4 regions of the Caballeronia sp. ATUFL_F2_KS9A genome follow, and region 1 is predicted to be linked to each of the others. Evidence: predicted binding sites of a transcription regulator. Region 1 holds the regulator's gene; each other region holds the start of a gene.

Region 1 (7,081 bases):
GTATTCGCACTGCGCGACGGGCGGCTGGATTCTCGGCCACAAGATCGACGGCACGCAGGCCGAATACGTGCGCATCCCGCACGCGGATACGAGCCTCTATCCGATTCCGGCAGATGTCGAGGAAGAGGCGCTCGTCATGCTCTCCGACATTCTTCCGACGGGCTTCGAATGCGGCGTGCTCAACGGGCGCGTGCAGCCGGGCAGCACGGTCGCGATAGTCGGCGCGGGGCCGGTCGGTCTCGCCGCCTTGCTCACCGCGCAGTTCTACGCGCCGGCGCAGATCGTCATGATCGATCGCGACGCGCATCGGCTCGAAATCGCGCGCACGTTCGGCGCGAGCGCGTGCATCGACATCGCGCGCACGGAGGCCGTCGCCGAGATCATGCGTCTGACCGATGGCGCGGGCGTCGATTGCGCCGTCGAAGCGGTCGGCGTGCCGGCGACCTTCGAGCTGTGCCAGCAGATCGTCGCGGCGGGCGGCACCATCGCGAATGTCGGCGTGCATGGCGTGAAGGCCGATCTGCATCTCGAATCGCTCTGGGATCGCAACATCAGCATCACGACGCGTCTCGTCGATACGGTCAGCACGCCGATGCTGCTCAAGACCGTGCGCGCGGGGCGGCTGCAGCCGAAGCAGCTCATCACGCACCGCTTCACGCTCGCGCGCGCGCTCGACGCTTACGACACCTTTGGCCGCGCGGCGGAAACGAACGCGCTGAAGGTCATCATCGAAATTTGAAGTGGGCGGCCTTCAGCGGGAAGCCGTGCGGGCCGGAAAACGATGTACCGCAAAATCCTGGTTGCGCTCGATGGCAGCGAGTGCTCGCAACGCGCGCTCGACGAAGCGATCCGCATCGGCGCGCGTGCGCGAGTGAATGTCGTGTACGTGATCGACGTGGCCGCGCTTTCGTCGTATCCGGCGCAGTATCGCGTGAACGTGCGCGAGGAAGGCGGGCACGCGCTCGATATCGCGTATGCGCGCGTGATCGATGCGGGCATCGAATGCGAAACGGAACTCGCGGAGACGCGCAACGTCACCGATACGATCGCGAAGTGCCTGCAGCGCCGCGCGGTGCACATGCCCGCGGATCTCGTCGTGATGGGCACGCATGGCCGGACCGGGTTGCGCAGGCTCGCGCTCGGCAGCGTCGCGGAAGCGTTCGTCAGACGCTCGACGTGTCCGGTGCTGCTCACGCGCGCACCGAAGCATGTCGCGAAAGACGCGTGAGCCACGACGAGTGAGGCGCGCCCGCGCGATGGCCTGACCGGAGAACAATGACATGGGCCTCGGAATGCAGATCGCCTGCCTCGGCTTCGCGGGCTCGAGCGCGATCGAACGCGAAGCGGGCGTCGAACTCGTGCGGCTTGCGGGCGTCGCGAAAGACATCGTCGATTGCAGGCTCACGATCAAGGCGTCGCTCGATCGCGCGGGACGCACCGTCTTCGACGCGCAACTGGTTCTGCTCACGCGCGATTCCGAGCAGGTCACGGTGCAACGCAGCACACACGCCGACGTGAACGCGGCGCTGCGTCATACATTCGATGACGCCGTTCAGCTGCTGCTTCAGCGCGGCGCGCCGGATGCGATTTGATACAGATCAATACGCGCTCCGAAACCGTGGCCAAGACTAAGTGGATATGCGCTGCGCCGGCTCGCGTCGCATCAACGTTCCACGAGGTATCGGCATGATCGTTACGTTTCCGAGTCAGCCGCCCGTCTATCAGGGCGATGTCCCTTCGCTCACTTTCGCCGCCTTCGCGGACGGTGAGCCGATCGAGTGCACCATTTCGGCCGAAGCGCTGGAGGATCACTTCGGCGCGGCGTCGTGGCGTGAGGAAGATCTGCAGCAGGCGTTCGAGAGCCATCGCTCGTCGATAGAAGGCGCCGCCGAACATGTGCTGAGCCGCGTCGGCGGCACGTCGGTGATGCTGCGCAGCGGATTTTTCCGCTTTCGCGAAGCGCGCGCTCAGACTGCTTCGAGCCGCGCCTGATCGAGGATCCGCACGTCCTTGCCGCGCGCGTCGATCACGCCGGCCTTTTGCAGCCGCGAGAACATGCGGCTGACGGTTTCGATCTTCAGCCCGAGATAGCTGCCGATTTCCTCGCGCGTCATGCGCAGCACGAATTGCGCGGGCGAATAGCCGCGCGCCTTCATGCGCGTCGACAGATTGAGCAGGAAGGCCGCGACGCGCTGCTCCGCCGTCATCGTGCCGAGCAGCATCATCAGATTGGATTCGCGCACGATCTCGCCGCACATCATGCGATGAACGTGATGCTGCACCGCCTTCACTTCGCGGCACAGCAATTCGAGCAGATCGAACGGAACGATGCAGACGACGCTGTCTTCCAGCGCGATGGCGTCGCACGCGTGGCGGTCGGTGCTCACGCCGTCGAACCCGAGGGGCTCGGCCGCCAGATGAAAGCCCGTGACCTGCTCGTGTCCTTCGCGATGCATGACGACGGTCTTGAAGCAGCCGCTGCGCAGCGCATAGAGACTCTGGAAGGGATCGCCGCTGCGGAAAAGCGTTTCGCCGCGCCGCACGAAGCGCGTCGAGCTGATCATCGCGTCGAGACGCTGATAATCGACCGGCGACAAGCCGGACGGCATGCAGATGCGCTTCATAGAACACGTCGAGCAACGCGTGCTCGGCGGCTTCGCGTCGACGTGCATGCCGGGACTGTCTGCGCTCGCGGAAATCATGCTGCGCCTCCTGTCGAACCGGATCGCGCATCGACGCGCGATCCCGCATGTCACGTGTCCAATTATGGAGTGCGCTGTCTCGAAAAAATGTCGGTGCTGGCTGATCGTGCCGTAGGCATTCGGGAAGACGTGTAGGGAAATGCCGACACGCGCCGCTTCGATTCAGGCGCTGTCGTCGTCGAAAAGCTGATGGCGCACCGCGTAGCGCACGAGCGCGGCTTCGTGGGGAATCTGCATTTTTTCGAGGATGCGCGCCTTGTAGGTGCTGATGGTCTTCGCGCTCACGCACAACGCCTCGCCGATATCGCTGATGGATTCGCCCGCGCACAGCCGCCGGAACACTTCGAACTCGCGGTTCGACAATCGCTGATGCGGTAGCGCATCGTCAGGTTCGGTGAGGCTTTGCGCGAAGCGTTCGGCCATCGCGAGGCTCACGTACGCGCCGCCCGACGCGACCTTGGCGACCGCCGCGACCAGCTCCGCGCTCGCGCTTTCCTTCGTCAGATAGCCCGACGCGCCGGCCTTGAACGCGCGCGCGGCGTATTGCTGCTCGGCGTGCATCGTGAGCACGAGAATGCGCAGCGCGGGCTTTTCGTCCTTGATCTGCTTGAGCAGGTCGAGGCCGCTGCGGCCGGGCATCGACAGATCGAGCACGAGCACGTCCGCCTCCGTTGCGCGCACGAGCGCGAGCGTGCCCGGCCCGTCGCTCGCTTCGCCGGCGACCTCGAAGCCGTGCGCGTTCGCGAGGATATGGCGCAGGCCGTCGCGCACGAGCGCGTGGTCATCGGCGATCAGGACTTTCGTCGTCATGGATTCGGTTCTTCCGTTTCGCGGCCCGGCACCAGCAGAACGGGACACCGCGACAGCCGCGCGAAACCTTCCGCGACGCTGCCGAGCACGATCCGCCGCAAGCCGCGCCGCCCGTGCGTGCCCATGACGACGAGATCGGCGCGGAAATCGTCGGCGCAATGACGGATGCGCTGCGGGATGTCATCGCCGAGATACTCGACTTCGCACACGCGCGGCGTGCCCTTGACGCCCGCTTGCGTCATGCGCTCCGTGGCCGTCGCAGCGAGCCGCCGGCCTTCCTCCAGCAATGCGTCGCGCAGGCCAGGATAGAACGCGCTCGTGGCGTCGTAGGAAACGGGCTGCATGTCCACGACGAAGAGCGGCTGAATTTGCGCCGCGCTCGCGCTTGCGATCCTGATCGCCTCATCGAGGGCGTGGAGGGAAGTCGGGCTGCCGTCGATGGGCACGAGAATGCGGTTGTACATGACGATCTCCTGATCCGGTGTGTTGGCGCGTCGCGGGTGTGCGATCGAGTCTACGGACGGCGTATGCAAAACGGTTGACGCAAGTCAAGGAACGGAATCGTCATCGGCGGGGGCGATGAAGCGGAATGTCCACGACGACGCGAAAGCCTTCGCCCGGCGCGCTGCGAAACTCGATGACGCCGCCCAGTTGCCGCACGCGCTCGCCCATGCCGAGCAGGCCGAACGTGCCCGCCGCGCGCGGCCGTTCGATATCCGCGCCGCGGCCGTCATCCTCGATCGTCAGCGTGCAGCGCGCATACGCGCAGACGATCGCGATGCGAACTTCCGATGCCCGCGCGTGGCGCACGACGTTCGTCAGCGCTTCCTGCACGAGCCGGAAGAGCGACGTGGACGCAGTCGCCTCGAAGCCGTCCTCGTCGCCTTCGATATCCAGATGGATCGTCAGATCGTAGCGGCGGCGGTAATCGCAAACGAGCCAGTCGATTGCGGCGAAAAGGCCGAGATCGTCGAGCACGGGCGGACGCAGGCCCGCCGCGATGCGTCGCAGCGAACCGATGATCGTGTCGATTTGCGTGAGCGCCTGCTGTTTGAAGCGCGCGTTCGGCGCGGTGCTGTCGAGAATCGACAACTGCATTTTGAGCGCGGCAAGCTGCTGGCCGAGATCGTCGTGCAACTCGCGGGCAATCGACGCGCGCTCGTTTTCCAGCGCCGTCTGTACGTGCGCGGAGAGCTCGCGCGCATGCTGCAATTCCGTGAGCCGCAAGCGGTCGGTCATGTCGCGCGTGACCTTGGCGAAGCCGATCAGACTACCCGACGGATCGTGCAACGCGGTGATGACGACGTTCGCCCAGAAGCGGCTGCCGTCTTTGCGGATGCGCCAGCCTTCGTCCTCGACGCGGCCCACGCGCGCCGCCGTCGAGAGGGCGTTGTGCGGCTTGCGCGCGGCGATATCGTCGCCCGGATAGAAGACGGAAAAATGACGGCCGACGATATCGCTCGCGTCATAGCCCTTGATCCGCCGCGCGCCGTTGTTCCAGGTCGCGACGTGGCCGTGCGCGTCGAGCAGGAAGATCGCGTAGTCCTCGACCGCTTCGACCAGCAGACGGAAAGGTGCGTCCGTCAGCAGCGAAGGCGTGTTGCCGGGTTCGGTCGCGGAGCAGTCGGTCATCGTTGCAATGGGCGGATGCGCTTGCAACGTCGACGCGTTGCGGCGCTATTGCTTCATCATCTGAAAGGGCGGCAAGGGCAGCTCGTCGCCGTCGAGAAACGCGGTCGCGCAGCGCACCGCGAAGCCGAGCGCGCCGTCCTTGCTTGCGAATGCGCCGAGATTGCCGAGCGAGGTGGCATGGCCGTCCTCTTCGAGAATCGACGCGGTCGCGACGAACGCGTTGCCTACACGAGTGGCGGAGGGCTTAAAAGCCGCTCCCCGATGATAGATGATCATAGATTTGACCGGTGGAGATGATCGAAAGGCTTATGCGGCAGGCATGCCGCGGCGTGAGAGCGAATGCGCGCGGATCAGCGCGGGTTCTGCACTGACTGTCGATAGTCGATCTCGGCCATGCCGTAAGCGAACGCGTAGCGCACCGCGCCCGTTTCGCTGGCGAATTCGCCGAGCATTCCGCTCGAACGGCGCGTGCCGTCCGGTTCTCGCACGATGAGCATCGCCGCGTATCTGTCCTGCTCCGGGACGGCGGTCGCGCTCAGTACGTGCCCTTTGTAGATCACGTCGTCGGGTCGATTCATTGCTCTCTCAGGTTCTAATGTTTTGCCGGCGTGGCAATTCTGACGTTTGCCTACATTCCGTAAGCAGTAAGCCTAACCGTTCAATTTTTGTCGCTTAATCCGATTTAAGCTTTTTTACTTTTCCCATGCAAATGCTTAAGTCCGACCAATCCTGCGGGCATCGGGTCGCGCCTCTGCGCATCGCGTTGAACAGTCTCGATACCGACTTCGCCGCAACGACGTACATCGCGCCGGAGAGCCCCGAATCGGAGCGCATCAGCAGATCGGCTGCGAAAAGCGCCGCGATCGCGACGAGCGGGTGGCACATCACCTGAGCGGTCAAGCGTTTCATCTGCGTCTCACCTCGAAAACATCTGTCGAAATCGGGCAAGACCGCACAGTGCTGCGATAGCGATACGAACCGGGTCCCGTCCTGAGCCTTACTGTGCCTTTAACGTCCGCTTGCAGTCCTGCCCGCACGTCCGCGCTGGCTGCCCGATCGTCCGGGTTTTTTTCCGCTGTCTGCGAATTCGTGAGACGCATACATACAGCCCGCCGACCGTTCCGCCAAAGCCTAGCGTTCAGCCGACCGTCGTCCGCTTTTTTAAGCCGTTGCAGACAATAATCGCGACTGCACCGGGGCCGGCCCCTCCTGAACGGAGATCGCAGATGAAAGGGCATTTATCGGTTGGCGTGATCGCAGTCGCTATCGCAGCAATCATCGGTGGATGCAGCGGAGGAAGCTCCTCCGATCCGTCCTCGACATCCGGCGGCTCCGCGTCGGCATCCGGTCCCGCGTCGGCGTCGAGCCCAGCGTCGGCATCCAGTCCTTCGGCCGCATCGTCGGCAAACGGCGCGAGCGCGCCCGCGAGCGCAAGCGCTCCCGCGACGAACTCGCCGTCCGCATCGACTCCGATGGATGTCACCACGTATCACAACGACATCCGCCGCACCGCGCAGCAGCTTGCCGAGACCCGGCTCACGCTCGCCAGCGTGAAGTCGTCCACGTTCGGCAAGCTCGGCTTCTATGCCGTCGATGGCGCCGTCGATGCGCAACCGCTCTTTCTGGCCAACGTGCCGATCGCGGGCGGCACGCATAACGTGCTGTACGTCGCGACCGAGAACGCGACCCTCTACGCGTTCGATGCCGACACCGGCGCCGTGCTCTGGCAAGTCTCGACGCTCGGCGCGGGCGAAGTGCCGAGCGACGATCACGGCTGCGACCAGACCACGCCGAAAATCGGCATCACGGCGACGCCGGTCATCGACCGCTCGCGCGGGCCCAACGGCGTGATCTATGTCGTCGGCATGTCGAAGGACAGCGGCGGCGCGTATCACCAGCGCATCCACGCCATCGACATCGCAACGGGCGGCGAACTG
Region 2 (7,081 bases), on a different contig from region 1:
GGGCGTCGGGCCGCCTGCGGTCTGCATCGCGAACATCGCGAAGGTTGCAAAGAGCGACGCGAACAGCACGCAGTCGGTCATCAGATAGGCCCAGAAGCCGAACACCGAATGCGACTGGTGCTCGTGCTCATGGCCATGCGCGTGTTGCGCGGATAGCGTCGATTGCGACATTACATTGCCTCCAGTTCGAGTTCGCGAGCCGATCCGGCCTTCGCAGGCGTCTTCGGCGGACGATTGCGCTCTTCGGTCGACTTCACGGTCGCGGCCGGGATGATGAAGCCGGCGTTATCGCGGAAGCTGTAACCGATAGCCGTCGCGAAGATGCCGACCATGCTTGCAGCCGCGAGCCACCAGATGTGCCAGATAGCCGCGAAACCGAAGGCCAGCGCGAACAGGCCGATGACCAGACCCGCGCTCGTATTCGACGGCATGTGGATGTCGCGGTACGGACGCGTATCGATGCGGCCGTGTTCCTTGGCATCGGCGAAGTCGTCGAGTTCGCGCACAGCGGGAATATTCGCGAAGTTATAGACCGGCGGCGGCGAGCTGATGGACCACTCGAGCGTGCGCGCACCCCACGGATCGCCGGTGACATCGCGATACGCAGGCTGATTGCGGCGGATGATACTGACCACGATCTGCGCGACCTGGAACACGACACCCAGCGCGATGATGCCCACGCCCACGGCAGCGGCGATGAAGAACGGCTGCCACGACGGGTCGTCGTAGTGATTCAGGCGGCGCGTCGCACCCATGAAGCCGAGGATGTAGATCGGCACGAACGCGACGAAGAAGCCGACGAACCAGCACACGAACGCACTCTTGCCGAGCCTTTCATCGAGCTTGAAGCCGAACACCTTCGGCCACCAGTACGAAATGCCGGCGAAGTAACCGAACACCACGCCGCCGATGATCGCGTTATGGAAGTGCGCGATCAGGAACAGGCTGTTGTGAAGCACGAAGTCGGCGCCGGGAATCGCGAGCATCACGCCCGTCATGCCGCCCAGCGTGAAGGTGATGACGAAGCCGATGGTCCAGAGGATTTGCGAAGTCATCTGCACGCGGCCTCGGTACATCGTGAAGAGCCAGTTGAAGATCTTCACGCCGGTCGGGATGGAAATGACCATCGTCATAATGCCGAAGAAGGCATTGACGTTAGCGCCCGAGCCCATCGTGAAGAAGTGGTGCAGCCACACGAGGAACGACAGCACCATGATGCAGCACGTGGCCCAGACCATCGTCTTGTAGCCGAACAACGGCTTTTTCGAGAACGTCGCGACCACTTCCGAGTAAATGCCGAAGGCGGGCAGAACCAGGATGTAGACCTCAGGATGACCCCAGGCCCAGATCAGGTTCAGGTAGACCATCGGGTTGCCGCCGCCGTCGTTCGTGAAGAAGTGCATGCCGAGGTAACGGTCCAGCGCAAGCAGCGCGAGCGCGACGGTCAGGATCGGGAACGTCGCCATGATCAGCACGTTCGAGCAGAACGCCGTCCACGTGAAGACCGGCATCTTCATCCACGTCATGCCGGGCGCGCGCATCTTCACGATCGTCACGAAGAAGTTCACCGCGGTGAGCAGCGTGCCGACGCCGGACAACTGCAACGCCCAGATGTAGTAGTCGACCCCGACGCCCGGATTGAACTGCGTCTCGGAGAGCGGCGGATACGCGAGCCAGCCCGTCGTCGAGAACTCGCCGATGAACAGCGACAGGTTGATCAGAATGGCGGCGACGGCCGTCATCCAGAACGACAGCGAGTTGATGAACGGGAACGCCACGTCACGCGCGCCGATCTGCAAGGGCACGACGAGGTTGAAGAACGCGACCAGCAGCGCCATGGCCATGAAGAAGATCATGATCGTGCCGTGGGCCGTGAAGATCTGGTCGAAGTGATGCGGCGGCAGATAGCCGGGCCCATCGAGCGCGATGGCCTGTTGCACGCGCATCATGACGGCGTCGGCGAAGCCGCGCACGAGCATCAGCCCGGCGACGACCAGATACATGACGCCGATGCGCTTGTGATCGACCGAAGTCAGATACTCGCGCCAGAGCCAGCCCCATTTGCCGAGTTTAGTGATAAGGCCGACCGTACCGAGCGCGAGGACCGCCATGAAGACGGTCGCCCCCATGATGATTGGCTCGTGGTACGGGATCGCCTCAAGCGTTAGTTTGCCGAACATGGCTTACCCCTTGGTTACACAATTTGCGCCTACGACCGAGTTGCCGTAGTTGTACTTCGCGACGATGTTGTTGAAGAGCTTCGGATCGACGGTCGAGAAGTAGCGCACCGCGACCTTTTCGCTCGGACGCGCGACGCCGGCGTAGACGTCCATGCTCAGATTCTCGGGCGCGTTCTTGACCTGCTTCAGCCACGCGTCGAAGTCTTCGTTGGACATGGCCAGTGCACGGAACTTCATGTCGGAGAAGCCCTTGCCGCTGTAGTTCGCCGAGATGCCTGCGTAGTCGCCTGCGTGATCGGCCATCAGGTGCAGCTTCGTCTGCATGCCCGCCATCGCGTAGATCTGGCTGCCGAGTTGCGGGATGAAGAACGAATTCATCACCGAATCGGACGTGATGCGGAAGTTCACCGGCGTGCCGACCGGGAACGCGAGCTGGTTCACCGACGCGACGCCAAGATCCGGATAGATGAACAGCCACTTCCAGTCGAGCGCCACGACTTCGACGTTGATCGGCTTGACTTCGGATTGCAGCGGCTTGTACGGATCGAGCTCGTGCGTGGTTTTCCACGTGAGGATGCCGAGGTACAGGATGATGGCTGCGGGAATCGCCCAGACCACGACTTCGATGGCCGTGGAATGCGCCCATTTCGGCGCATACGTGGCCTTCGTGTTGGACGCGCGATAGCGCCATGCGATGAACAGGGTGAGCAGGATCACCGGGACTACGACGAGAAGCATGGCGTAAGTCGCGGTGGCGATCAGCGACGATTCCGCTGCGCCAATCACGCCTTTCGAGTCCAACACCTCCAGCTTGCATCCCGAAAGACAAAGACTGGCTATCAACCCCGATAACAATGGCACTGCTAAACGTTGGGTATTTTCATTCATTGCATTCGCTGGTTTCGATGATCGAAGCGTCCCGGGAAGAACGCCGTTGCACGGCTTTGCGCCGCGTCAAGATCATGCCACGCGCGATTTTTCGCGATGACGCGAATGGTTGAAATTTTGTTTCAGATCAAGTTGATGCGACGGAGTGTCGCGCGAAGGCGGAACTTTTTGCCTACTCCGAAAGGAGCAGGCGAGTCTACAACGAAGGGATGGAATTGCGAGTGTGATAAAGCGACGTCAAAGCGTGTTCGAGCCGCGCGCGATGGATCGCCGCGATAACTTCGCCGGGTTCGATCGTCTCACGTGGTGAAGCCGAGCCGCGTGCCCGGGTGAAGCCACGGCCCAGGCGCCTTCTTCGGTTCTTCTCGCTAAAGCCCGGCGAGAGGCCGGGATTCCCGAATGGCATTCGATCGCTCGATTTCATCGCGCCGTCGCTGGCTCGCATCGGCAACGGCTTCGCGGTTCGAAGCGCTCCATGCGGACATGGTCGCCTGCATCACGTCGATCGGACTCCCCTTGGTGTCCATCGCGGCCAGGACGCAACCCAGAAGGTAGGTCAGCACGAACAGGAAGATGCAGGACCGGCGCGTCATGAGTTGCGGTGCACAGGCGGCAATGGCAGGAGCATTGCCTTGGTGAGCGGGAGGCGGGGGGACGGTGCCCGCTTGTGTGAGAGTCGAGACATGGGAGCGGCAGTCTACGACGGAGTATGGAAACCGGAATCGGTCGATAGTTCGACTTGGGCCGAACCACGCCGGACAATGCCCAGCGCAGCGGCTGCCCCGTATGACAGATCGATGATTCTGTTGCGTGAAACCGGACCGCGATCGTTGATTCGGACGAGGACGGACGGGCTCCCTCCCGGAAGCGTGACGCGGATCCACGATCCGAGCGGTAGCGTGCGATGTGCCGCTGTCATGGCATACATGTCGAAGCGCTCGCCGCTGGCGGTGCGTCGACCGTGAAACGTTCGCCCGTACCAGGATGCAATCCCGGCTTGATGGTACGCGCGCGCGGTCGGTGTCTCGTCCGGCCGGTCGGATGAAGTGATTTCGGTCGAAACGCAATCGTCGTTTGCGGATTGAACCGGAAGGCTCGACGCGCTCGCCGGTTGGTTTGTCGAAGCGCCCTCATTGCCTTGCTCCGACAGAGAGGCTGCACATCCGGCGATCAACAGGATGCAGGCGAAGGCGCTGAGGATGCGCGGCTGAAGCATGTTCATTCGGTGCATATCGCTTTGTTCGAGAGCAAGTAACCTGACCTGACGTTCGACGGATCACGAAGCGCAGTCGGAAAGATAGGGCAGGGGATCGACTGGCTGACGATCCCGTCTCACCTCGAAAAGCAGCGATGGCTGACCATTCGTTTGAGCGCCCATCGTCGCGATGGCTTGCCCCTTCGTTACGTCGGCCCCTTCCTTGGTCAGAACGTTTTGGATATGGCCATAGGCAGTCAGGTAGCGACTGTCATGTTTCAGTATTACGAGGCTGCCGTAGCCCGCGATCTCGTTACCCGCATACACCACGCGCCCTCCTTTCGCCGCACGGATCGTGTCTCCCGCTGCGCCACCGATGACAACGCCCCGGACCCCGTCCACACCGAAGCGCTTCAGGATTGGGCCCTTTATCGGCCAGGACAAGGAATCGGATCGGCAGCGTGTTGCGTTCACACTCCGCTGCGTGGAATCGTCCGAGCCGGCAACCGATGCCGATGGCGGACCGACCCGCAGCAGTTGGCCGTTCGTCAGTGGAGTGCTGGCGGAAAGCCCGTTCCAGGCGGCAATCGCGTTCGGGTCGCGACCGTAGGCGGCTGCGATCGAAGCGAGGGTGTCCGCGCCTGTGACGCGGTAGAAGCCGGCAGGTGCCGCCGGCGCAGCGGCAGCGTCGGTTTGCGAAGCTGGCTTGGTCGCGGTCTGCTCGAGCGTTCGACTGGCGCATCCGCCAAGAACGAAGCTGAAGACGACGGCAAGACATGCTGCGCACGACAGGCGGCGCGATTGGACAGAGCTAATCATTTGGACTTCTTTGAGCTTCGGTGCCGGCAAAGAGGCGAAGTGGCGCACTTTTGCCATGCCGCGCTGGTGGTGTTGATCGGATTGTTTGGCGGATGCGACGCCGGCAAAAGCCAGCGGCGGCGGAACAGCGAGTTCGAATCTGCTGAATATCGCTCTATCTCAAATTGCACGAGGCGAAGCGGCAATTCGTCATTGCGGATAACGGTGTTTTGCGTCCGGCGTTGACCGTTACACCGTCGGTTGACACTCTTTGACGATGCGGTGGTTAAAAAAAGGCGCGCTCGCCGGGCGCCATGCTTGGAACTGACATTCGACGCGATGAAAGCAGCCATATCGCGTTCCACGCGGCTCGGCCCGAGCGGATGCGGCAAGACGACGCTGCGCTCCATTGCCGGGCTGGAACGTCCGGTCGGCGGATCGATTTCGGTGAACAGCGTGACCGTTTTCTCGGCGCGCGACGAGACCTTTGTGCCGCCGAATCGCCGCAAGTCCGGCATGGTGTTCGAACCGCTCTCGAACCTCGACGCAAAGCTACGCGACAGGATGCGTTTCGAGCTTCGGCACGACCGATTTCATGATCGGCGGAGAGATCGTGCTCGCGCGTGTGCATCCATCGCACAAAACGCCGGTCCGGGAGACCATCCATTTTTCGATCGATCCGGCGAGTTGCATCGCGCTGGCATCGCAGAACGCGTGACGCGACAGGCACTACTCCGTCCGGACTACGCCGCATGAGCTAGCGGCACACCGCCGCCGCATCCGCACGGCGGATAGGCGTCTCGCGCGACGCTCCTTACCCTTGTCGGGAAAGTTACAACGACAAGGAAAGGACGATGAGCGTCGTCGACTCAACCCTCGCTACAAAAGCATCGACCGACACGCGCGCCTGGCGCGTGCTCGGCGCAAGCACCTTCGCATTCACGATCTGCTTCGCCATCTGGATGGTCTTCGCCATTCTCGGCATCCCTCTCAAAAAGCAGCTTCATCTCACCGATACCGAGTTCGGCCTCATCGCCGCGACGCCGGTTCTCACGGGTTCGTTGCTGCGCGTGCCGCTCGGCATCTGGACCGACCGTTTCGGCGGCCGCATCGTCTTTTTCTGCACGATGGCAGTCACTATCGCGCCAATCTGGCTGATCGGCTATGCCACGGAACTGTGGCAATTCCTCGTGCTCGGCTTGTTCGTCGGCGTCGCGGGCGCGTCGTTTTCAGTCGGCACGCCGTATGTCGCGCGCTGGTTCCCGAAGTCGCGTCAAGGCCTCGCGATGGGCATCTTCGGCGCGGGCAATTCGGGTGCGGCGCTGACCAAGTTCGTCGCGCCCGTGCTGATTCTCGCGGCGGGCACATGGACGATCGTGCCGAAGGTCTATTCCGTCGCGATGCTCTTCACCGCGATCGTCTTCTGGTTCGTGTCGGCGTCCAATCCCGCGCATCGCAGCGCCAGCACGCAGAGTTTCGCCGCGCAGATGACCGTGCTGAAAGACCGGCGCGTGCTCCGTTACGCGCAGTACTACTCGGTCGTGTTCGGCGGCTACGTCGGCCTCGCATTGTGGATGCCGCAGTACTACGTGAATCAGTACGGCTTCGGCATTGAACAGGCCGCGTTTCTAGCCGCTTGCTTCTCGTTGCCGGGCGGCGTGCTGCGCGCGCTCGGCGGCTGGATGTCGGACCGCTTCGGCGCGTACTGCACGACCTGGATCGTCATGTGGGTCGCGCTCGCATGCTTCTTCCTGCTGAGCTATCCGGTGACGGATTTCGTCGTCCACGCGAAAGACGGCCCGCGCACGTTCCACATCGAAATGGGACCGGTCGCCTATACGGTGCTCATGTTTGTCGTCGGCGTTGCGATGGCGGTCGGCAAGGCGTCGGTGTTCAAGTTCGTGTCGGACGAGTTCTCGACGAACATCGGCGCCGTGTCGGGCATCGTCGGCCTCGCGGGCGGACTTGCCGGCTTCCTGTTGCCGATTCTTTTTGGCTTGCTCGTCGACCTCACCGGCGT
Region 3 (7,081 bases), on a different contig from region 1:
ATGCGGCGCGTGCCGCGAACCTCGCCTTCGGAAAACTTCGCGCATCTGTTCGATCCGCTCGTCACGACCAAGCCGCGCGGACACGGACCGGCCTCGGGCTCGCGATCACGTCGCCCATCGTCGACGGATTCGGCGCGCGGATCGCGGCTGTCAATCGCGAAGAAGGTGGCGCACAATTCACCATCGCATTCGTGGCGGCGAACGGCCGGAGCATCGACAGTGCATGAAAGCATGAACGTTTCGACGCGCTGGACACGGTCATCGAGGAACTCAAACGCAAGGAGAAACGTGATGGTCGCAAGCAGAGAAAATGAGCCCGCCCGCACGAACAACCGCACGAGCAACCGCACGGCATCGGAGCGCAAGTCCGAGCGCGAGATGGTCATCACGCGAATCTTCGACGCGCCGCCGCGGCTCGTGTTCGAAGCGTGGACCACGCCCGAGCTTTTCCGGCAATGGTGGGTGCCGAAGTCGAGCGGTGCGACCCTGCTCTCGTGCGAACAGGACGTGCGTGTCGGCGGGCGCTATCGGCTGGCGTTCGCTCATCCCGAGGCATCGGCGCCCATGGCGTTCTTCGGCAGATACCTCGACGTGGTTCCGGATGCGCGCCTCGTCTGGACCAACGAGGAAAGCGACGATGGCGCCGTCACGACCGTGACCCTCGAAGAGAAAGATGGCAAGACGCTGCTCGTGATGCACGAGCTGTATCCGTCGAAGGAAGCGCTCGACGTCGCCATCGAGGGAATGGACGAAGCAATGCCCGAAACGTTCGAGCAACTGGACGAATTCCTGATTCAGCGCGGCGCGTTCCCCGGTAGGTCTTGATGAACGCAAATATGGCCCGATCAGCGCAAGCCGATCGGGCCATTTGTCATTTCGCGTGAAGTACGAGCGCGATCAGAACTGGTTCATCGTGTTGTCTTTCCCCGCCGCCTTCAAAGCCGCTTCGCCGCTGAAATACTCCTTGTGATCGTCGCCGATGTCCGAGCCGGACATGTTCTGGTGCTTCACGCACGCGATGCCCTGACGGATTTCCTTGCGCTGCACGCCCGCCACATAACCCAGCATGCCCTGGTCGCCGAAGTATTCCTTGGCGAGATTGTCGGTCGACAGCGCGGCCGTGTGATACGTCGGCAGCGTGATCAGATGATGGAAGATGCCCGCTTCGCGCGACGCGTCGGCCTGGAAGGTGCGGATCTTTTCATCGGCGAGCTGCGCGAGTTCGGTCTCATCGTATTCCACGCTCATCAACTGGGCGCGGTCGTAGGCCGAAACATCCTTGCCCGCGGCCTTCATCGCGTCGTACGCCTGCTGGCGGAAGTTCAGCGTCCAGTTGAACGACGGGCTGTTGTTGTACACCAGCTTGGCGTTCGGAATGACCTTGCGGATCTCGCTGACCATGCCGCCGATCTGCGCGATATGCGGTTTCTCGGTTTCGATCCACAGCAGGTCGGCGCCGTTCTGCAGCGCGGTGACGCAATCCAGCACGCAGCGCGCCTCGCCCGAGCCGGCACGGAACTGGAACAGGTTGCTCGGCAGGCGCTTGGGACGCAGCAGCTTGCCGTCGCGCTTGATGATGACGTCGCCATTGCCCAGTTCGTCCGCCGTCAGTTCTTCGCAATCGAGGAACGAATTGTATTGATCGCCCAGGTCGCCCGGTGTGCGCGTCACGGCAATCTGCTTGGTGAGGCCCGCGCCGAGCGAATCGGTACGCGCCACGATGATGCCGTCGTCGACACCGAGTTCCAGGAACGCGTAACGGATCGCGCGAATCTTGGCGAGGAAATCCTCGTGCGGCACGGTGACTTTCCCGTCCTGGTGACCGCACTGCTTCTCGTCGGACACCTGATTTTCGATCTGGATGCAGCACGCGCCCGCTTCGATGAACTGCTTGGCAAGCAGATACGTCGCTTCCGCGTTGCCGAAACCCGCGTCGATGTCGGCGATGATCGGCACGACGTGCGTCACGTGGTTGTCGATCTTTTCCTGAATGGCGGCCTTGGCAGCGCCTTCGGCCGCATCGAGCTGACGGAACAGGCCGCCGAGCTCACGCGCGTCGGCCTGGCGCAGGAACGTGTACAACTCGCGGATCAGCGCGCTGACCGAGGTTTTTTCGTGCATCGACTGATCCGGCAGCGGACCGAACTCGGAGCGCAGCGCGGCGACCATCCAGCCGGACAGATAAAGGTAACGGCGCTCGGTGCTGTTGAAGTGCTTCTTGATGGAGATCATCTTCTGCTGGCCGATGAATCCGTGCCAGCAACCGAGCGACTGCGTGTACTTCGACGGGTCGGCGTCGTAGGCGGCCATGTCGGCACGCATGATTTTCGCCGTGTACTTCGCGATGTCGAGGCCCGTCTTGAACTTGTTCTGCGCACGCATGCGCGCGGCATATTCGGGATTGATGGCACTCCACGCGCTGCCGTGATTCTCTTTCAAACCGGCAACTGCCTTGATGTCGTCTTGATACTGGGCCATGTGACTCTCCTAAGAACAAAGCGCGTTAGATGAATAGTCGAAGCGAAACCGCATGACTACATGGTAATGCCCTTTCTTCGCTGGCGAGCCAAGTCTTATATAAGACACAAGACAGTATTTATCGTTTCAAATCAACGAGATGGCCGATCGTTTTTGCGATGCAAAACACGCTTTCAAGCCGCGAAAAGTCAAAGCGCCGCACGCGCGACGCGTGTCCCGCGATGTGAAACGCGCTTTCGAAAAATGGATGCGTGCGGCGAGCCGCCGGGATCACTCGACCGCGGCCAGCGCCAGATCGATTCCCGATTGACGGATGCCCGTTGCGGCAGCCGGGGCGAGGCCATCGTCGGTGATGACCTGATCGAAGCTTTCGAGACTCGCTACCTTGTATAGCCCGACCGTGCCGTATTTCGAACTCGCGACCGTGAGCACGTTGCGCGAGGCGGCTTCCATCGCAGCGAGCTTGACTTCGACTTTCGGCGCGGAAGGCGTGGTCACGCCACGGCGCAAGTCCCACGAACTCGCCGAGATGAACGCGACGTCGAGCACGACCTGGCGCAGCGTCGCCGCCGCGAGCGTGCCGACGCTCGACAGGTTCCGGTGATCGAGCTGTCCGCCGATGTGTATGACGTTCACATGCGTCGCGCTGGCGAGTTCGCGCACGATCTGGAAGTCGTTGGTCACGACCGTCATGTCCGACAGCTCGACGATATGCGGCACGAACGACAGCATGGTCGTGCCGGCATCGAGATAGATCGACATGCCGGAGCGCAGACCTTCTGCGGCGCGGCGCGCGATGGCCTGCTTCTGCGGCTGTTCGACGACCGCCTTCGACTGATGGCTCGGCTCGCTGTTCAGATGACTCGCGATCCGCACGCCACCCGGCACCGTATAGACGAATCCGGCTTCCTCGAGTGCGGCGATATCGCGCCGCACCGTCATGTGCGAACAGTTGAACGATTCCATCAGCTGATGCACCGACAGCACCTTGTCCCGGCGCAACTGGCGCAGCATGGCCTCGCGCCGCTGATCGGGAATCAGCGGGACATCGGATGCATCGGGTTTGGCCTGGCTCGACATGAGAAAACCTTCATTAAGCGCCCCGGCGCGCGGGCTCGCCGGGGGTCGCTTATCTTAGCCGATGAACATGTTGATGAGCAGCACCCCCGCGAGCCCGACCAGCGACTGCACGCACAGCATCAGCGTCCACGTCCGCAGGGTCTGCGAGACCGTCAGCTGGAAATACTCCTTGAAAAGCCAGAAGCCGGAGTCGTTCACATGCGACAGCATCACCGCGCCGGATGCGGTCGCGAGCACCATCAGTTCCGGCGAGACGCCCGGATGCGACATAAGCAGCGGCGCGACGATGCCCGAAGCCGCCACCGTCGCGACCGTCGCCGAGCCGACGCACACGCGCAGCAGCGCGGCGATCACCCATGCCAGCACGAGCGGGCTCACGGCCCAGCTCGCCGTGTGCGTGACGATGATGGTGTCCAGATGGATCGATGTCAGCATCTGCTTGAAGCCGCCGCCCGCGCCGAGAATCAGCAGGATCGCCGAGAGCGGCGCGATGCCCTTGCCGATCATCTTCTGCATGTCCGCGAGCGGGAATCGCGCCTTGATGCCGAGCGCGAAGAACGCGAAGATCACCGCGGCAAGCAGCGACAGGATCGGATCGTTGAGCGACTGGAAGAACACGTATTGCCCGGTGCCCTTCGTGCTGTAGTCCATCCCGACGGTGCCCGCGAGCATCAGTCCGGGCGGAATCAGCAGGCACAGCACGGACAGCGCGAGCGACACGTCGGTGGCGTTCTCCGCATCGGTGCGCGTGCCGCCGGGGCCCTTCGAAAGATCGGGCGCCGGGCCGAAGCTGCGTCGCGCGAACGCGGTGAAGAGCGGACCGGTAATCACCGCCGCCGGAATCGCGATGATGAGACCGTAAAGCAGCGTGAGGCCGGTGTTGGCGTGATACGCGGTCACGGCGAGCGTCGGCGCCGGATGCGGCGGCAGCAGACCGTGCGACACGTAAAGGCCGGCGGCGAGCGGCAAGCCGATATACAGCAGATGGCTGCCGGTGCGCCGCGCGATCGTATAGACGAGCGGCGCGAGCATGATGAAGCTCACGTCGAACAGATGCGGCATGCCGATCAAGAGCGCCGCCGCGCAGACCGTCCACGGCGCGAGCCACAACGGCCGCTTGCCGACGAACGCATTCGCGATGCGGTCCGCGCCGCCCGTGCCGATCATGATGCCGCCCAGCACCGCGCCCAGACCCACGACCGGCCCGGTGCGCGCCAGCGCGCCGCCGAAGCCCTTCGTGAAGCTGTCGATCGCGTGCTCCGGCGTCACGCCCGCCGCGAGCCCGAGTCCGAGCGCGACCAGCGTCAGCGCGATGAACGGACTCAGCCTGTATCGCGCGATCAAAACGATCAGCACGACAATCGCGATCACGGCCATCGTGATCGTCCCGAATTCTCCCCGCATGGTGTCCCCTTCCTGATTCAGTGTTCGAATGATTTCGTCGTTATCGGAACGTGCGGCGCTCAGGCGCAGCCCGTCGTCCATGCGCTCAACAGCGCTTCGTCGGGGTTGTATAGATCGGCGATCGTGATGAGTTCGCCCGCCTTCACATCGCGTGCGAGCGTCGTGTGAGCCGCGAGATACAGCGGCGCGACATCGGCGGGGGCGTTCCTGCGATCGAGCAGTACGGCCTGCACGCCGGTCACGTCGTGATGATGGCCGCCCATGTGCAGCACCGTGCCCGCGGCGATATCCACGTTCGCGCGGCCCGCCAGCACGACGCATTGCGCCGGCTTCGCCGCGCCCGACGGACGCCCGTGCAGCACCGCGTCGAGCAGCGTGATCGGCGTCTCGACGCCCATGAAGTGATACGGCAGATACAGGCACGCGTAGCGGCCGTTGCGGCTCACGACGTGGCCCTTTTGCGCGAGCAGTTCCCACGTCGGCGCATCGAAGGTACGCACGACGACGAACACGCCGCCCGCGAAGCTCGCCTCGTCGGGACGGCGCAGCATGTTGAACACGTCGATGACGCCCGAGCGCGACAGCACGCCGCCGTCTTCGCGCAGCGCGTAGATGTCGGCAAGTTCGGTCGTGCGCGCGACCGGGTAATGCAGCAGTTCGACGTCGGACACGAGGTTCGTGTTCGTCGCGACGACGCTCATCTCGCAGTAATCCGCCGTCGCCGATGTCTTGCGGCCGCGCAGCGCTTCGCGGCGCGCGGCGAGCGTCGCGGGAATGTCGTCGCCGAGCGACATGAGGCCGGCGAGTTCCGGCGCTTCGAACGTCTGATCGAGCTGTGTGACCTTGCCGGTCGCATCGTCGAACACGAGGTCGTATTCGCTCGACTTGCCCGCCGCGACGACATCGAGCCCCAGCACGCGCGCCCACGTCACCCAGCCGATCAGGTTCGACGGCTGATCGCCGTCCGCCGTCGTGTAGACGACGCCCTGGCGCTGGGCGAGCCGCGCGAGCGACACGCCCGCGACCGAATCGACTTCCTTGCTCACCATCGCGACGTGGCGCTTCGCGATGAGCGCCGCGACCGCCACGCGATAGCCCACCGACGGATTGCCGGTCGCTTCGACGAGGATGTCGTACTGCGCCGAGGGGATCAGCGCGACGTCGGCGACGAGCGCGATCTTGCCGGCGTCGAGCGCGGCGACGCTCGCGGCATCGGCGCATTCGACGAGCGCGGCTTCATCGAAACCCAGCTCGATGCACATCGCGCGCAACCCGGCGACGTCGAGATCGCACAGGACCGCCGGAAAGAGGCGCGCCATCAGCCGCGTCTGCGCGAGCAGCGTGCGGGCGAAACCGCCCTTCGCGCCGGTCAGCGCGTAACGCACCGGCTGGCCCGCGTGCGCCGACGAAGCCGGGGAAAACAGAAGTTCGAAGTTCATCTTGGGATCCGCGCAAAAAAGCGTTGCCGACGCACGTTAGCCGGCGAACGGGGTGACAGGTCGCGGACACAGCCCGCGCCCAATGGAGCAGACGTTAACGCTCTTTATCATTACAGTCAATTTTTTTAACATCGATTAACACGGAATGTTCACTGCGCCGTACAATCGGCCGCCGGAGGGAACACCATGCAAACAAGCCATCGCCGTCCCGTTCTGGGATGCATCGCCGACGATTTCACCGGCGCCACCGACCTCGCCAGCACGCTGGTGCGCGGCGGCATGCGTACGATCCAGACCATCGGCGTGCCAGCATCCGCCGTGCTCGACGATGTCGACGCGCTCGTCGTCGCGCTCAAATCGCGCACCATCGCTGCGGACGACGCCATCGCGCAGTCGCTCGCCGCGCTCGACTGGCTGCGCGGCCAGGGCTGCCGTCGGTTTTTCTTCAAGTACTGCTCGACCTTCGATTCGACCGATGCGGGCAACATCGGACCGGTTGCCGAGGCGCTGCTCGATGCGCTCGCCGACGGCGGCAAAGGCGACTTCGCGATCGCCTGCCCGGCGTTTCCGGAGAACGGGCGCACCGTGTATCGCGGACATCTGTTCGTCGGCGACGCGCTGCTCAACGAATCCGGCATGGAGAACCATCCGCTCACGCCGATGCGCGATCCCAACCTCGT
Region 4 (7,081 bases), on a different contig from region 1:
GGAAGCCGGCGCGGACGTGATCGTCGATGCCGCGCATTCGTGGGGGCAACTCGCTTTCGACGTGCCCGACTTGAATGCGCCGTTCGCCGCGCTGAACCTGCACAAGTGGATCGGCGCGCCGCTCGGCTGCGGCGCGATCTACATCCGGAAGGGACACGTCGCGTCGATCGATCCGTATCTCGGCGACCGCTCCTGGCCCGCCGACGATATCCGCGCGCGCGTGCATACCGGCTCGCCGAACTTCGCCGCGTGGTTCACGCTGCCGTCGGCGCTGGACGTGCATCGGCGCATCGGTGCGAAGGCGAAGGAAGCGCGTCTGCGTGCGTTGCGCGATGCCTGGGCGAAGCCCGCGAGCGAGCTTCCCGGCGTGCAGATCCTGACGCCGCACGATCCGTCGATGACCGCCGGCATCACTGCGTTCCGCCTGAACGGGCGCGCGACGAAAGCAGGTTGCGATGCGATCGTCGCCGCGCTGCGCGATCGCTTCTGCGTCTTCACGGTGACGCGGCCCGGCCCCGACGCGGGCGAAGTCGTCCGCGTGACGCCCGCGCTCTTCTCGCGCATGTCGGATGCCGAGCGTCTCGTCGAAGGCATCGCGGCGCTTGCGCGCGAAGCGAAGTAAGCGTCAGCGCGTCACCGGCCGTGCGTCGAGATGCTCGATCAGGCGTTCGAGCGCGTCCGAGCACGGCGCTTCGACTTTCAGCGCGAGGAGCGCGTCGGCGCGTGTCTTGCCGATGTTGATGGCCGCGATCGGCTTGCCGCTTTTCGCGGCCCACTCGCAAAAGCGATAGCCCGAATACACCATCAGCGATGAGCCGACGACGAGCATCGCATCGGCGGCTTCGAGCGAGCGTGCCGCGTCGTCGACGAGCGCGCGCGGCACGCTCTCGCCGAAGAACACGACGTCGGGCTTGAGCACGCCGCCGCAGCGCGTGCAGCCGGGCACGTCGAAGGCGGCGAAATCGAGATCTTCGATATGCGCGTCGCCGTCGGGCACCGCGGGCGCCGTATAGCCGACGAAATCCGGATTCGCCGCTTCCAGCATCCGCTGCACGGCCGCGCGCGTATGCCGCTCGCCGCATTCGATGCAGCGCACTCGCCCGATATTGCCGTGCAGCTCGATCACATCGGGATTGCCGGCGCGCGTGTGCAATCCGTCGACATTCTGCGTGACGAGCCGATGTACCCGGGAACGCGCGGCGAGCGCGCGCAGCGCGTGATGCGCGGCGTTCGGCTGCGCGTTCTGCACGACCGGCCAGCCGATGAGGCTGCGCGCCCAATAACGCCGGCGCGCGTAGTCCGAACCGAGAAAGTCCTTCAGCAGAATGGGCGCGCGGCCCGTGCGCTGGCCTTCGCGATCGCGATAACAGGGAATGCCCGATTCCGTGCTGATGCCCGCGCCCGACAGCACGAAAAGCCGCGGATGCCGCTCGACGAATTCATGAAGCTGCTGCACTTGCCGTCCTTTTTTCGCTTGTCCGAGCGATTTGCTCTGGTGGAAATATAAGGCGAAACCGCCCGCGCCGCTGGCTGCGCATCCGGCCTTACCACTTTTTCGATATTGAAATTGGCTTGACCAAATCGGCGCGCATCGTTAGATTGACGGACGCCCCACTCCAACGACATATCGAGACATCCAGCATGCTGACCGTCATCTGCGAAACGCCCGGAACCCTGAAAGCCGAACAGCGCGAGAAACCGCAGCGCGCCGACAACGAAGTGCTGCTGCGCGTGAAGCGCGTCGGCGTGTGCGGCACGGACCTGCACATCTTCACCGGCAATCAGCCATATCTGTCGTATCCGCGCGTGATGGGCCACGAGTTGTCGGGCGTGATCGAGGAAGCGGACGCATCGAGCGGGCTGAAGGCGGGCGACACCGTCTACGTGATGCCGTATCTGTCGTGCGGCAAGTGCATCGCGTGCCGTCAGGGCAAGACGAATTGCTGCGTGAACATTCAGGTGCTCGGCGTGCATCGCGATGGCGCGTTCACCGAATATCTGAATCTGCCCGCGCAATTCGTCCATAAGGCCGAGGGCGTCACGCTCGATCAGGCCGCGATGGTCGAATTCCTCGCGATCGGCGCGCACGCCGTGCGTCGCGCGGACGTGCAGCCGGGGCAGCGCGTGCTGGTTGTCGGCACGGGTCCGATCGGCATGGCGGCCATCACCTTCTCGCGGCTGCGCGGCGCGAACGTCACCGCGCTCGATACGCGCGAAGACCGGCTCGCGTTCTGCAAGCGCGAACTGAAAGTGGACGCGACCGTGCAGATCGGCGAGCAGGACAAGGAACAACTGTCGACGCTCACGAATGGCGAATTCTTCGATGTGGTGTTCGACGCGACCGGCAATTCGCGCGCGATGGAACGCGGCTTCGAATTCATCGCGCACGGCGGGAAGTACGTGCTGGTGTCGATCGTGCCGGATCGCATTTCCTTCGCCGATCCGGAGTTCCACAAGCGCGAAGCGACGCTGCTCGCGAGCCGCAACGCGACGCCCGAGGACTTCGAGACCGTGCTCGCCGCGATGCGCAAGGGCGAAGTGCCGACGGATGCGCTCAACACGCATCGTCTGACGCTGAGCGATGTGCCGACGCAGTTCTCGTCGCTGCTCGATCCGAAAGCGGGCGTCGTGAAAGCGATCGTCGAATGCTGACGGGTTGAATCAGGGCGCGCCGCGTACAAAGCGCGGCCGTCCTTGCGCGTCGTGCCACGGCTCGGCGCTTTTGCACCAGATTTCGTACTGCGGCGGATAAAGGCCGGTTTCATCGAAGATGCCGGTCGGCACCTCGATTTCGTCGACGCCGTCGAACGCCAGATAGACCGGCGATCCGCACAGCGGGCAATGATGCCGCCTGCCCGTCGCGGAGCTCGCCCACGCGACCGTGTCGCCCGTCACGGCAAACGCATCGCGCGGAAAGATCGCGTAAACGCCGAACGGCGCACCGTGGATGCGCCGGCACGTCATGCAGTGACACAGATTCACTTCCTTCGGCGCGCCCGCGACGCGCACCCGCACCGCGCCGCACGCACATCCGCCTTCGTGAAGCGGCTGATTCATCGGGTGAAGTAGCCGCGGTTCTGCATGCATTCGCTGTAGGCGCGCCAGTAGCGCGTCATCGGCGGCTCGGGCGGCGGCAGCGGCGGCATCTTCATGTCGCCGCCGTAGATCGCGTCGGATGCGCCGGATGCGCCCGCCGCCATCGATGCGGGCATCGCCGGCATGCCGGGCATCGCGCCGGATGCGGGATGCGGCAAGGCGGTCACGCCCGTCGCGCCGGACGCACCCGACGCGGCGATCGCCGCCGATGCGCCCGATGCAGGCGCCGCCGCAGACGCCGCGAGCGCACCCGATGCGCCCGCCGCACTCGCCGGCAACGGCGGCTCGACCGGACGCGGCGGCGTGAGCGTGCGCGTGTCGCGCTGCGCCTGAGCGTCGCGCGATGGCGCTTGCGACTCGCGCGCCATGTTCACTTTGGTCGTCTGATTGGCGTAGCCGTAGCAGGCGGCGTTATCGATCGATTGCTGCCACGCGCTCTGGCTGCGGCCTGGCACGGTGAGCGGCTGTTGCGCGAAGGCGGCGCCACACGCCGCGAGCAAAACGAATCCCGCGTAAGTGGAAGGTCTCATTGGCTTGCAGTTCCCCGATGCGGTTTTATTAGTCGTTGCAGTTTCTTGCGCCGCTCGGACACACTTCGAGCGACGCGAGTCTGCGCCGGGCCTGCTGTCAAGGATACCGCGCCCGCCGAACCGTCCACGCCAGAAGCACTGGCATCTTCCGCCAACTTTCAGACGATGCGCGGCGCGGCGCACATTTGCCGCGATGAACCGCGCATCAGAACTTCATGCCGACGCCAAGGCCGATCACCCACGGATCGATCTTGAGCGAGCCGAGATCGGCGCCGCCCGCCGATGCGCTCGTTCGCATCCAGATCTTCTTCACGTCGGCGTTGACGAACAAATTCTTCGCCACCTGTACGTCGACGCCCGCCTGCAACGCCGGGCCGAAGCTGCTGTGCTTGATCGACACCGGCGTGTCGCCCGCCTTGAGCTTGTCGTTGTAGAAGTACGTATAGTTTACGCCCGCGCCGACATACGGACGCACGCGCCCCGCGTGATTGAAGTGATATTGCAGGAGCAGCGTCGGCGGCAGCACGCCCACGCCGCCAAGCCCGCCGATGTTCGACGTCACCTGATGCCGCGACGTGCCGAGAATCAATTCCACACCGATGTCATCGCGGATCATGTACGTGAAATCGAGCTCCGGCACGATCGCGTTGTTGACGTTGACACCGAGCGTGCCGAGCGTGCCCCCCGCTGTCACATCGGGCTGAATGCTGATCGCGCGCAGGCGAACCAGCACATCGCCGGCGTGGATGCCGCCCATCGCATCGCTCGACGATGCATCGCCTGCCGCCTGCGCCGCGCCCGCGAACAACGCCGCGCATGCCATGACGATTGCCCCGAGACCCTTTCTCATTTTTAGCTCACTCACGTTAAAAGTGAGAATTGTCCGAGCGAGGGTCGGTCGCGCCTTTGACCACAATCAACACGCGCCAGACGCGCGCCGCCTATCGCGGCAAGCCTTGCGCGCGGACAAGCATGCTTTACGCATCGGCGGGTCTGCGACCGCGCGCCACTTGCGGGCGGGTCCGCGCCTTGCTGAACGAAGAGAACGTGCAGAACAAAGGGAGGAAGCAGATGAGACCCACAATCGGCACACTCGGGCGCATGACGGGGATTCTGCTCGGCGGCACATTGGCCGTCGTGGCGAGCGCGCAGCAGGCGCCGCAAAAACCGAACAAGCTCGATTACGACAGTACGCCCGCGTATCAGGAGAAAAACGTGACGCCGCCCGCTGCGGCCGCCGCGAATGCCAGCGATGCGCTGAAGACGCGGCCGGGCAAGACGTCATCGGGCAAGGGCGCAGCGCCCGACCGGCCGAACGGACTCGGCTTCGACTCGGGCGCGAGCGGCATGAGCAAGAAGCAGTAGATCACGCGTCGGCCGGCTTGTCCGGCCACGGCCACGTCGAATAGCGCGACGGCTTTTCCGCTTCCGCTGCCGGCGTGGCTTCGTGCGCAGGCGCCGCGCTCGTTGCGACTTCGGGGAGATCCTCGCCGAACCACGGCACTTCCTTGCGCCGCTCTTCCATGTAGGCGTTCCAGCCCTTCGCGTTGTCCGCGAAGAGATCGTGCTTCACGGTGTTCGCCAGCATCGGGCGATTCAGCGTTTCATCGAGCAGCGCTTTCGGCCAAACGAAAAACGCACCCGATGCACGGCGGATGAAATCGCGCGGCGGCATGGTCGCGTCGACGAAGCCGAGCAGCGTGAAGCCCGCGAGCGCGTCGTTGCCCTTCACCGCTTCGCCGATGCTCGCGTATTCGTCGGCGCATTGGCTCAGGCAAAACACGGACTCCAGCACGTCGCCGAGATGCAGCAGCAGTGCGCGTCGTTCGTAGGGATCTTGCGTGGCGGTCTCTTGTTTCGTCATTCGCTGTTCCGATATGTCGAGGGTGGATTCTGCGGCGCGCGCACTGTCGCACGGGCCGCGTTCATCTCGAATTTTAGCGAACCCGGCGTCACGCGTCGGCGCGCCAGCGCCCCGATCACTTCACAAAGCGCGTGCGAAAGCTCAGTCGATAATCATTCGGCGATACACCGAGCCGCCGCGTGAACACGAGCCGCATGCGGTCCGCCGTGCCGAAGCCGCAGTCGTAGGCGACGGTTTTCAGCGGCGTGTCGCTGCTTTCGAGCATATTGCGCGCCGCGTCGACGCGCGCCCGTTCGACGAACTCGTGCGGCGTCAACTGCGCGAGTTGCACGAAGGCGCGCGCGAAGTTGCGCTCGCTCATGCCCGCGACGCTCGCCATGCGCGCGACGGACAGCCGCTCGCCGATGTGCTCCATGACGTACGCCTGCACTTTCGCGACCGGCGACGTGTCGTCGGCGGGGGCGCTCAGATAAGGGCTGAACTGCGATTGTCCGCCGCGCCGCTGCGCGAATACGACGAGCCGTTTCGCGACCGCGAGCGCGACTTGCGCGCCGTGATCTTCGGCGACGAGCGCGAGCGCGACATCGATGCCCGCCGTCACGCCCGCCGACGTGACGAGATTGCCGTCGCGCATATAAATGCGATCGAGTTCGACGCGTGCGCGCGGAAAACGCTCCGCGAGCCGCGGCGCATTCTGCCAGTGCGTGGTGACATTGCGGCCGTCGAGCAGGCCCGCGTGACCGAGCGCGAATGCGCCGGTGCAGATCGAGCCGTAACGCTCGCAGCGCGACGCCGTATCGACGAGCCAGGTGCAGAGGCGCCGATCGGGTTCATCGACGGGAAGGCTCGGACCGCCCGCGACGAGCGCCGTGCCGTAATGGCGATCGGCTTTGTCGAACGGCAGATCCGCGACGAGCCGCGTGCCGTTCGACGCGCGCACGATGCGCTCCTCCGGTCCGACAAGCGTGATCTCATACGCGTCCGAGGCAGCGATGAAGCCGTTCGCTTCCGCGAAGACATCGACGGGACCGGCCACATCGAGCGCCTGCACGCCCTGAAAGATTGCGATTGCAACTGTCGGCATCGGAGAGAAAGTCGGTGATGAGCGCGCGTGGCGGAAGACGGCGTGCGCCTGGCAGAGTTCGACGCGTCGTTTCGATTGAGACGCGAGCGCCTTTTGAAGAGACTGAAGGCATCGGACGCGCTGCGCGATTTTAGCAACGCACGACGCTTCGCGTCTTTCCATCGACTCACATTCCGGAGCTTCAAACATGAGCGAAATCATCGCAGGCATCAGCATTCCCGACAGCCAGATGGCGCGCGAAGCCACGCAACTCGTACGCGATACGGAACCCGACCTGCTCTATCATCACTCGCGCCGCGTGTTCCTGTTCGGCGCGCTCGCGGGCGAACGCAAGCGGCTGAAATACGATCCCGAACTGCTTTATATCGGCGCGATGTTCCACGACATGGGCCTCTCCGATGCATACAGCAGCCCGCACGACCGCTTCGAAGTCGATGGCGCGAACGCGGCGCGCGATTTCCTGCGCGGGCATGGCGTCGGCGAAAGCGAGATCGAGCAGGTGTGGGA

Evidence for each region. The regulator FNR, encoded in region 1, switches genes on or off when oxygen is low (the NO sensors DNR and NnrR bind a similar motif). The targets are predictions, from matches to a motif close to TTGATNNNNATCAA.
Region 2: cyoA (ubiquinol oxidase subunit II) is a predicted target of FNR. The motif match lies at 3,186-3,199, and genes of this name have one in related genera.
Region 3: NCS67_RS26985 (isocitrate lyase) is a predicted target of FNR. The motif match lies at 2,600-2,613, and genes of this name have one in related genera.
Region 4: NCS67_RS17315 (OmpW/AlkL family protein) is a predicted target of FNR. The motif match lies at 4,533-4,546, and genes of this name have one in related genera.

The regions. Positions count from the first base shown of each region.
Region 1 is NZ_JALQEK010000039.1:96,541-103,621, forward strand. It holds gene NCS67_RS25510 (zinc-dependent alcohol dehydrogenase family protein) at 1-739, shown strand, start outside; gene NCS67_RS25515 (universal stress protein) at 782-1,228, shown strand; gene NCS67_RS25520 (hypothetical protein) at 1,281-1,592, shown strand; gene NCS67_RS25525 (DUF1488 family protein) at 1,687-1,992, shown strand; gene fnr (fumarate/nitrate reduction transcriptional regulator Fnr) at 1,968-2,702, opposite strand; gene NCS67_RS25535 (response regulator) at 2,865-3,512, opposite strand; gene NCS67_RS25540 (universal stress protein) at 3,509-3,976, opposite strand; gene NCS67_RS25545 (PAS domain-containing sensor histidine kinase) at 4,077-5,144, opposite strand; gene NCS67_RS25550 (hypothetical protein) at 5,190-5,420, opposite strand; gene NCS67_RS25555 (hypothetical protein) at 5,495-5,722, opposite strand; gene NCS67_RS25560 (hypothetical protein) at 5,817-6,092, opposite strand; gene NCS67_RS25565 (hypothetical protein) at 6,283-6,630, opposite strand; gene NCS67_RS25570 (outer membrane protein assembly factor BamB family protein) at 6,617-7,081, shown strand, end outside.
Region 2 is NZ_JALQEK010000033.1:167,662-174,742, reverse strand. It holds gene cyoC (cytochrome o ubiquinol oxidase subunit III) at 1-171, opposite strand, end outside; gene cyoB (cytochrome o ubiquinol oxidase subunit I) at 171-2,180, opposite strand; gene cyoA (ubiquinol oxidase subunit II) at 2,184-3,068, opposite strand; gene NCS67_RS23890 (hypothetical protein) at 3,437-3,661, opposite strand; gene NCS67_RS23885 (septal ring lytic transglycosylase RlpA family protein) at 3,766-4,290, opposite strand; gene NCS67_RS23880 (peptidoglycan DD-metalloendopeptidase family protein) at 4,345-5,139, opposite strand; partial or broken gene NCS67_RS23875 (ATP-binding cassette domain-containing protein) at 5,431-5,598, shown strand; gene NCS67_RS23870 (MFS transporter) at 5,916-7,081, shown strand, end outside.
Region 3 is NZ_JALQEK010000046.1:18,689-25,769, forward strand. It holds gene NCS67_RS32120 (hypothetical protein) at 1-389, opposite strand, end outside; gene NCS67_RS26980 (SRPBCC family protein) at 379-825, shown strand; gene NCS67_RS26985 (isocitrate lyase) at 898-2,478, opposite strand; gene NCS67_RS26990 (DeoR/GlpR family DNA-binding transcription regulator) at 2,749-3,558, opposite strand; gene NCS67_RS26995 (GntT/GntP/DsdX family permease) at 3,613-4,962, opposite strand; gene NCS67_RS27000 (homoserine dehydrogenase) at 5,022-6,401, opposite strand; gene otnK (3-oxo-tetronate kinase) at 6,588-7,081, shown strand, end outside.
Region 4 is NZ_JALQEK010000029.1:335,718-342,798, forward strand. It holds gene NCS67_RS17290 (aminotransferase class V-fold PLP-dependent enzyme) at 1-622, shown strand, start outside; partial or broken gene NCS67_RS17295 (NAD-dependent protein deacetylase) at 626-1,462, opposite strand; gene NCS67_RS17300 (zinc-binding alcohol dehydrogenase family protein) at 1,642-2,652, shown strand; gene NCS67_RS17305 (GFA family protein) at 2,662-3,057, opposite strand; gene NCS67_RS17310 (hypothetical protein) at 3,054-3,626, opposite strand; gene NCS67_RS17315 (OmpW/AlkL family protein) at 3,832-4,449, opposite strand; gene NCS67_RS17320 (hypothetical protein) at 4,698-4,991, shown strand; gene NCS67_RS17325 (hypothetical protein) at 4,993-5,490, opposite strand; gene NCS67_RS17330 (GlxA family transcriptional regulator) at 5,606-6,574, opposite strand; gene NCS67_RS17335 (HD domain-containing protein) at 6,762-7,081, shown strand, end outside.